4 regions of the Leuconostoc aquikimchii genome follow, and region 3 is predicted to be linked to each of the others. Evidence: riboswitches for the same ligand, from Rfam matches in the RefSeq annotation. Region 3 holds a riboswitch; each other region holds the start of a gene.
The links. A riboswitch is a leader RNA that binds a small molecule or an ion and turns the genes downstream of it on or off. The one in region 3 is predicted to bind thiamine pyrophosphate.

Region 1 (2,206 bases), 1.2 Mb from region 3:
TACAACCAAATGATTTACGTAGTTTTATTAATCAAGATATGCGTTTCAAACGTGCAGAAGCACTGCTGAATAATCACTGGACGTCATTATTACTACCTGATGGTTGGGGTGTGGATATGATAACGGTAGCAGACATTACTTTTGCACGACATTTAAGTCATGCAAAATTGTTGCCCACAACGATTGATTTGGCAACGTTTGCTGGCGTAAAAAAATTTATGAGCGATAATCAATCACGATTGTCACCGAATGTTGTGAAACTATTAGAGGAGCCTTTCTTATGAAAATTAATTTAATATTAGCACCTGAACAAACACCAGCAGAATTGTTAACCTTGCAGGCTATAAAACCAGATAAATTCTTTTATTTGGGGAAAGAGTCACAATTAGCAGGGACAAATGTCCTGATTATTGCGTCACCAGACTTAGTGGCACATTTTAAACGGCCGATGTCATTTGATAGTTTGGTGACTAATGGTCAGTTTCGTGGTGATGTTATGCATCAAATTGCTTTTCAAACGAAAGATCGTAATGATGAATTAATTACACAGCTCGTACCTGAAAATGCCATTCTTGCTCAAAATAGTAATGGCAAATCTGAGTATATGTTATGGAGTTTTTGGCCTAGTCACACCGCGTTGGCAGCTTTTTTAACTAGCGATATGTTTAATCAGATGAAACAATTAATGAAAAATCCTTATACAACCAGTTACATTCATGTCAACTCGGCAGAACAACTGTCTTTGACACATCAAATGCGTGATTTTGATGATAAAAATTGGTGGGGATGACAGGTATCTTGCATAATTACCGATTCTAAGCTACAATAAGTTCATAAACTAAATAAATATGTCTGGGGTGCCATTTGGCTGAGAAACACCCATTGAACCTGATCACGGTAATGCGTGCGAAGGGAGATACATTCGCGCTTACTAATTTAAGTTTTTTGCTTACTTTTTTAGCCGTTGACTGATTTCCTTTTGTGAATTCGGTCAACGGCTTTTTTATTGTGTGAAACCAGGCAATACAAGGAGAAAAAGTTATGAAGTTATCAGAAATAAAAGATAAGAAACCACTTGTGTTTAACTATGCAAACTACGTGACACCACAGTTTGTGGCTAATGTTATCAATGTTATTGGTGGGTCACCTATTATGGCGCGTGAGCTAGAAGAATTTCCAGACTTGGTTACTGCAAGTGATGCTGTTGTTATCAACAGTGGCACTTGGCGACGTTCGGAATTACTCGAAACCATTAAATTAGCACAATTAGCAAATCACGCTGGCAAAGTTGTTGTTTTGGATCCAGTTGCGGTGGGTATACCCTCACGAAGCCGTCCAGTGGCAGCGCTTATGGCGGATGCACACGTTGATATTATTCGTGGTAATGCAGCTGAAATTGCTTGGTTTGCTGATATTGACTTTGCTAGTCAAGGGATTGATGCGACAGGCAACGGAGATGTTGAAAAAATTGCGCGATTGGCAGCCAAAAAAACGGGCGCAATTATTGCTTTAAGTGGCAAAACAGATGTTATTAGTGATGGTCAAACGACTAAAATAATTGACGTGGATGTGCCACTTTTGGCAACAAATGTTGGGACAGGGGATGCCCTCTCAGCGTTAATTGGCACTTTTAATGGTGATAGTGTTTCAATTGAAAATACACTGCGAGCAATGGCTACAATGAAGTTAGCTGGCGTGAAGGCGAGTGAAAAAGTTAAAACACCAGGTTTTTTTGTTAATCAGTTGTTGGATGAACTATTCTTATTACAAGAAGACGAACTTGACGCATTTATTAATCGCGAGGTCAATCATGGTTAATGACACATTGCAGGTTTTGACAATTGCTGGAACGGATTCCAGTGGCGGTGCTGGCGTATCGGCAGATTTGAAAACGTTTATGGCACAAGGTGTTTATGGTGCCAATGTCATTGTTTCTGTTACAGCACAGAATACGCTTGGTGTTCAGTCTGTTCAAATGATACCATCTGAAGTCATCACACAACAGATACAATCAATCGCTGAGGATTTATCTCTTTCTGCAGTGAAGACTGGCATGCTTGGTGACGTTCAAACAGTGAACACTGTTGCCAAGGCGTTAAAAAAATATAATTTTGGTAATTATATTTTAGATCCTGTTATGGTAGCCAAAGGTGGGGCTAAGCTGTTAAGCGATAAAGCAATTTTAGCATTAAAAACACAATTATTG
Region 2 (2,206 bases), 540 kb from region 3:
TAATATTACTCAGTGAAATTGGTTTAGATTATTTACATTTAGGTGAAACCACACCAAGTTTATCTGGTGGCGAAGCACAAAGATTGAAATTAGTTAATCATTTAAATAAGACACAAAATAATACCCTCTTTGTCTTTGACGAACCTTCTGTCGGGCTGCACCCACAAGATGTGCAAACCTTACTTGGTGTAATTAACAAACTAAAAGAAAAAGGCGCCACTGTCATCATCATTACCCATGATCTTGATTTGATGACTAACGCAGATTACATGATTGATTTAGGACCCAAAGGCGGATCAACTGGTGGGCAGTTAATGGCTAGCGGTGAACCAAGTCAGTTAGTTAAAAATCCTATCAGTCTAACCCTGACGTATCTTAAAGAACACTTTAGTCACTTTGGCTTAATTGGAGAAACATGATGATTATTTTCTCAACAGCGTACACTCTCAGTACCAACAATAAAGTAAGTTAACGTCCAATTTTTAGAAGCTCAAAAGAAAAAAGTTAGCCCATGAAAACCATAGTATACGCTCATTCTTGGGAATAAGCGTATACTATGTCACGATAATCAATTAATTTGACACCCTACCACTTGATAGAGTTGTATAAAGAATCTTTCAACACAATCTTTTCTCTCGAAGAACTTAAATTATATGGCGATGGCAAGACACCGTGCATTTTTGTGACAGAATTGATTTTTTATATTTCCTATCTGGTAGTCCAATTTATAAGCAATGTTAAAAAATTTTGCTTATTCAGAAGAAAAAAATCACTTTTTAAAATAACTAACTCACATTTTTAATATATGTGATAAACTATAAAAGTAAGATATCTGGGGTGCCTTGAGCTGAGATCATACCCATTGAACCTGATTTAGTTAACACTGACGAAGGAAGATGTTTATAAATTGATTCATCAAAAAAGTATCATTTTTTTGATTGGAGATTTCATTTTCAACTTTTGTCTCAAGCCCAGCTCAATTAGAGTTGGGCTTTTTTCTGATATTTTATAAAAAATAAAGATGGAGAATAATACAATGAAATTTAGTGAATTAGCACATGAGGAAACAAAAGAACTTTGGCAATCCAGTAAAAATCATCCTTTTATTAAAGGCATTGAAAACGGTACATTACCCTTATCAGCCTTCAAGGCCTATCTTTTACAAGATAATTTTTATGTTCAAAACTATCTTGCAATTTATGATAAAATACTATCAACTACAGACGATAATAAAATTATTCAAGAATTACAGTCAGGTATCTTAGCAATCAACGATTATGATGTGACGCAGCAAAAAAACATTTATAAACAACTTAATATCACAGAAAAAAATATTCATGAAACGCACATGTTACCAACAACATACCATTACATTTGCCATATGCATCATGCATTTAATGAGTACAATGAAATTCATGCTTTATCAGCATTATTACCCTGCCCATGGCTATATTTAGAAATATTTGAAGAAATGTTAGCACGCAAAAATTATTTACAGGGTTCAGAACAAATCTATATTGACTTTATAGAATCTTACGCTGATTCAAATTTCCAAAAATATGTTCATAAAATGATTGCGTTGCTTGATGATTTGGTGGCTAATCGTTTCAATGAAATCCAATCAGACATTCTTTTACAACAATTTGTGTATAGCAGTGCAGAAGAATTACGATTTTGGCAAATGACGCTTCTCCCTGAACAATGGGAAAAATATTCAATAGCCCAGTCATTTTAAAAATAATTCTTCTCACCGGCTAACCGCAATTTTAACTAGAAATATTATTGCGCCTAAATCAATCGTTTGAACTCATTTGTTCTATGGTTGGTCGGTTAAGCTACGTATATCTTACGCTGAAAGGAACAAGTTCATACCTATATTATTTTAGATAAAAACCTAGAAAGAAAATCAGTCGCAATTTGAATATAATTGCCCCCTCAAAAATTATTTCTAACGCAACTTTCATCTCATAAAAAATTGCATATCATAGTCTGTAATATTCAAATAATCATTTTTAAATGGACCGGAAATATCATGAAATCCGTTTTTGAGATAAAATTCATGAGCAGAAGCTCTGGCTGTCAAATTTACTTCGTCATAACCGCTTTTTTGATAGTCGACAATTACTTGTTTGAGCAATAAAGACCCTATGCCTTGCTTCTGAAAATCTGAGTCAACAGCGAAGGAAACAATCTTAATTGTTGATTT
Region 3 (2,206 bases):
ACAAACTTTCCCCACCAGAAGTCGTTTCTGCGATATCTTCATCAACTAAATTTAAATCGTTAACAATCTCACTGTATACTTCCTTTGGAGTAGCTTGACCACCTAAATTACGTAATGCTAACAATGTCGGTAAATAATAACTTTCAGCGTTTCCAATCATGATCTTGCCTCGAATCTCTTTGATTCTTTAATTAGATCACATTTATTTCCTCACTGCAAGTAGTTATTATATATGATAAATTGTAATACTAATAAATCAAAAAAATGCATAAGCATTTAATGATTTTTAGAATATTTTATATAAAACGATTACTATATGTCACTTACTCTTTTAAGGTGAATTTCTGTCATTTCACCAAGTTGTGTGGTTTCAACCGCCTGTAAACGATAGCGATAGCTCCCAGGTTCAAACAATCGTTTCCCTTGTCCAAGTAGCACAGGCACAATTTGTATCCAGAATTCGTCCACCATATTAGCCTCAAGCAACGGTTTTAAAATACTACCACCACCAATAATCCAAATGTTGTCACCCGTTTGTTTTTGATAATTTTTAATAATATTTACGACATCCCCCGAAACATAGGTCGTGTCTTTTTGATTCGTATGGTCGCCACGCAAAAAAATGACTTTTTCTTTACCTGCATAAAGCGCTTCTTCACCCATCATTTGCTGTGCTACTTCAAATGTTTTTCGCCCCATTACAAATGTACTAATCTGTTTTTCAAATGTTTCGTAGGTTGATTGACCATTTAAGTTGGTATCCAGCAACCACTGCAAATCATCATTTTCATCAGACAAAAAGCCATCCAAACTTATAGCACCATAAAAAACTACTTGACGCATAAAAATCACCTTTTTTCTTTAGATAACCGTTACTACTTTCTAACACTTATTTTAACATAGTTGCACAATCAAAAAAATTATGTTAAATTTAACTTGTAGTTTAATATTTAACAATCTGGGGTGCCACGTGGCTGAGAAACACCCATTGAACCTGATCTGGTTAATACCAGCGAAGGGAGAATTGCTTTTTTGATGTTGTACTAGGCAAACTCTTGGCTCATAAATGAACCAAGAGTTTTTTATTTGCCTAGAAAGCACCATTAAAGAGAGATTTCAATTTTAAACCATTTTGTATACCAGACATAAAATAACAACTACAAAAAATTTATTGGAGGCATAATCTTATGCAAACTATTTCAAAGTCAAAATCAACACGTTGGGCACTCCGTGATGTGTTGTTATTGGCATTCGTCGCCGTTTTTATCGGTTTTATTTTTTGGGTACTTGGCCCAATTTATAATTTATTATCAGCTGCTTTAACACCATTGGGTTTAGCGCCCTTTGCAAATGAGCTACTCATTGGTGGCTGGATGATGGCCGGCCCACTTGCTAGTATTTTAATTCGTCAAGCAGGTGCTGGCGTTTTGGGTGAATTCTTTGCTGCTGCCGTTGAAATGTTACTTGGTGGTCAATGGGGTGTCGCAACTTTGTTATCTGGCCTTGTACAAGGTATCGGTAGCGAAGCAGGATTTGCTGTTTTAGGTTACAAAAATTGGGGTTGGCGTGGTATCTTTGCCTCAGCAATCACCGGAACAATTGTGACATTTATCTGGTCTGCCTTCCGTGATGGGTACAGTTCTTACCATATTGGTCTATTAATCGCCTTGTTCATCACACGTTTTATCTCACTTTTGTTCTTTGGTGGTGTCTTAGTTGTTGCTATCCAAAAACTGATTGAAAAGGCTGGTGTTTTGCATCGTGACTGATTTAGTGGTTGACCATGTGAATTTTGCTTATCGCGAAACACCAGTGTTAACCGATATTTCACTCAAATTACGACCCAACAGCTTTAATTTACTTGTGGGTCCCAGTGGTAGTGGTAAATCGACGCTGCTTAAATTATTATCTGGCTTGTATCCAACATTTAGTGATGGCACATTGACTGGTAAATTAACCCTCGATGGTTATGACATTCATGACATTGTGCCTTATCAACGCGTGGCGCACATTGGTTACCTATTTCAAAATCCAACACGGCAATTTGTCATGAGAACCCCCTTTGAAGAATTACGATTTAGCCTAGAAAATTTACAGGTTAAGCCTGAAGACATTGAAAAGCGTATCACTGATGCTATGAAAAGTGTTGGTATGACAGCTTATATGCATCATGATTTATTGCACTTATCTGGTGGCGAAAAACAAA
Region 4 (2,206 bases), 710 kb from region 3:
GCCCCATGTAAATTATAATCAACAAATGAATGTGAGCTAACACCTAACACTTCTCGACAGTATTTTGCCACTTTTTGATCTCGTAACCTACCATAACCATTCTCATCATTATTAAAATAAAGGTTGTGCCAGTTAGGCAGCAACTGCTTTATTTTGCTAAAAACCGATATTAAATCACCTTGTAAAATCTGAAGATGAATATCTTTATGTATTAAATCATCTTTCAATTGTTTAACACTAGCAAAAAATGCGCTTTGATTAACCGTACTTCGTTTATTTACTTGCTGTGGATCTAGAATAAAAATCAGTAACACCTTGTCACTATACTTTATTGCCTCTGCCAAAGCCACATTATCAGTTATTCTTAAATCCCTACGAAACCACATGACACTTGTTTGACTCAAATTTTTTTCCATATTTCTATCGTAACCCGTAAATTATTTAAAGTCTAGCAAGTTAACGACACTTTTTCATCATAATGACGTGCATTTTTTTAATGTAAAAATATGCTTTGTGCATCTTTAAAAGCAGAAATTTTTGTTAACCTACCTAAAATAAAATAAGCGATGACTGAACCAATCAAAGTTGCCCCAACAAAACGTGGCGTATAAATAAACCAGTACATACTTTGCTGAGAACCAGTGTACCAAACCATAACTGGGTATGATAATAACGAACCTACGATACCTGTTCCTAAAATTTCGCCAAACATAGACCAAAAAATATGATGGCCATACTTATAAAAAATTGCGGCACCAAAAGCACCAAAAACCGCACCAGTTAACGCCAATGGCGGTATACCTAATACCATCATTCGAATAACACCAGTAATGATTGCCATAATCACAGCATAAAACGGTCCTAATAGGATACCCGCAATAATATTCATCACACTTGACATTGGTGCCATGCCCTCTATTCTAAAAATTGGTGATAACACAACATCTAATGCTACCATGATTGTCACAATAGTTATTTTCTTGATTTGTACAGTCATTATATGAGCTCCCTAATATGATTGGTTTAGTTCTCAAAACTATCGTCACTGATACGGATTGTTTTTTTAAAGTGATGTTACAATTGCATTATAAATTCACCACAATAAAAAAGCATTTTTCTCATACTAGAGAAAAATGCTACCTAAAAAGTCATCAGTGTAGCACTTTCCTACGCCAGTATAATCTGGTTCAGGTTCAAAGGGTTCTTCTCAGCCATTTCCGGCGCCCCTAGTACAAAAACTATTGTATCATATAACTATCTTTCGCGCATCAGCCACATCAAATTAATATACGATTTATTTTTTAAATATTCTATGAGCCTTGTTAGTTAAGCGTTGTAAAAACAAATATAGTTGTCGTGCATGCTTTATTTTTCGATAACGCACTTTATTTTTTTTATAAAAATCTTGATGAAAGTTTTCAGCCGGCCAAAATGTGGTGGCGCTTTCAATTGCTACCACAATTGGTCGTGAATAACGTTGCGACGCAATGATTGCTTGCTTTGATTGCTCAGCAATTTGTCGTTGTTGCGCGCTATTTACAAAAATAATTGGTCGATAATTATCACCACGATCATCAATTTGACCTAAATCATCAGTTGGATCAATCAGCTGCCAATAAATAGTAACTAATTGTTGATAAGTTATCAATCGCGTATCAAATAATATTTCAACTGCTTCAACATGTCCAGTATACTGCCCAACAACCTGATCATAAGTAGGTGACTGCCAGTTACCGCCAGTATAACCTGAAATAACCGCTATGATACCAGGACGTGTATCAAAAGGTTCCACCATACACCAGAAACAGCCACCAGCAAAAATTGCACGCTCTTGATAAGGTGGATTTGATGCAGCATGCAGATCCAGTTTATCTTGCGAATCTTTTTGTGGTTGCCCATTTATTTTTAAATAAAAATCCATCACATCTGGTGTCAAATTATTTCTTGTAGCTAAAGGTTTCAGGCCATTATTTAGTACATCAAGGCGTTCATTAAAACGTACGCCAGACTGGTCGTCTTTTGCCTGTACTAGCAAATCGCGTTCCCATTCCCTTGTGGCAGGATTCAGAATTAAATTATAGATTTCTTGTTGTATGTCATCTGGATTTAAACGCATATGTCACACCACCTGTATACTATTTTTTCAGTATATTTAACTGTCCAAGCGCTCATGATTATCAAACTAACGCTATCAACACCTTAATTA

Region 1: linked by a shared signal. The riboswitch ahead of thiM (hydroxyethylthiazole kinase) and the one ahead of AB3K24_RS07780 (ECF transporter S component) in region 3 are both predicted to bind thiamine pyrophosphate.
Region 2: linked by a shared signal. The riboswitch ahead of AB3K24_RS05210 (thiaminase II/PqqC family protein) and the one ahead of AB3K24_RS07780 (ECF transporter S component) in region 3 are both predicted to bind thiamine pyrophosphate.
Region 4: linked by a shared signal. The riboswitch ahead of thiW (energy coupling factor transporter S component ThiW) and the one ahead of AB3K24_RS07780 (ECF transporter S component) in region 3 are both predicted to bind thiamine pyrophosphate.

Annotation. Positions count from the first base shown of each region.
Region 1 covers NZ_JBFPER010000001.1:418,663-420,868, forward strand. Annotated here, with positions in the region: gene AB3K24_RS02130 (hypothetical protein) at 1-284, shown strand, start outside; gene AB3K24_RS02135 (hypothetical protein) at 281-790, shown strand; TPP riboswitch at 844-932, shown strand; gene thiM (hydroxyethylthiazole kinase) at 1,042-1,818, shown strand; gene thiD (bifunctional hydroxymethylpyrimidine kinase/phosphomethylpyrimidine kinase) at 1,811-2,206, shown strand, end outside.
Region 2 covers NZ_JBFPER010000001.1:1,056,276-1,058,481, forward strand. Annotated here, with positions in the region: gene AB3K24_RS05205 (AAA family ATPase) at 1-419, shown strand, start outside; TPP riboswitch at 824-912, shown strand; gene AB3K24_RS05210 (thiaminase II/PqqC family protein) at 1,037-1,735, shown strand; gene AB3K24_RS05215 (GNAT family N-acetyltransferase) at 1,961-2,206, opposite strand, start outside.
Region 3 covers NZ_JBFPER010000001.1:1,591,516-1,593,721, forward strand. Annotated here, with positions in the region: gene AB3K24_RS07770 (restriction endonuclease) at 1-160, opposite strand, end outside; gene AB3K24_RS07775 (dihydrofolate reductase family protein) at 313-843, opposite strand; TPP riboswitch at 950-1,039, shown strand; gene AB3K24_RS07780 (ECF transporter S component) at 1,188-1,769, shown strand; gene AB3K24_RS07785 (ABC transporter ATP-binding protein) at 1,762-2,206, shown strand, end outside.
Region 4 covers NZ_JBFPER010000001.1:884,323-886,528, reverse strand. Annotated here, with positions in the region: gene AB3K24_RS04410 (cryptochrome/photolyase family protein) at 1-416, opposite strand, end outside; gene thiW (energy coupling factor transporter S component ThiW) at 494-997, opposite strand; TPP riboswitch at 1,148-1,238, opposite strand; gene msrA (peptide-methionine (S)-S-oxide reductase MsrA) at 1,295-2,116, opposite strand.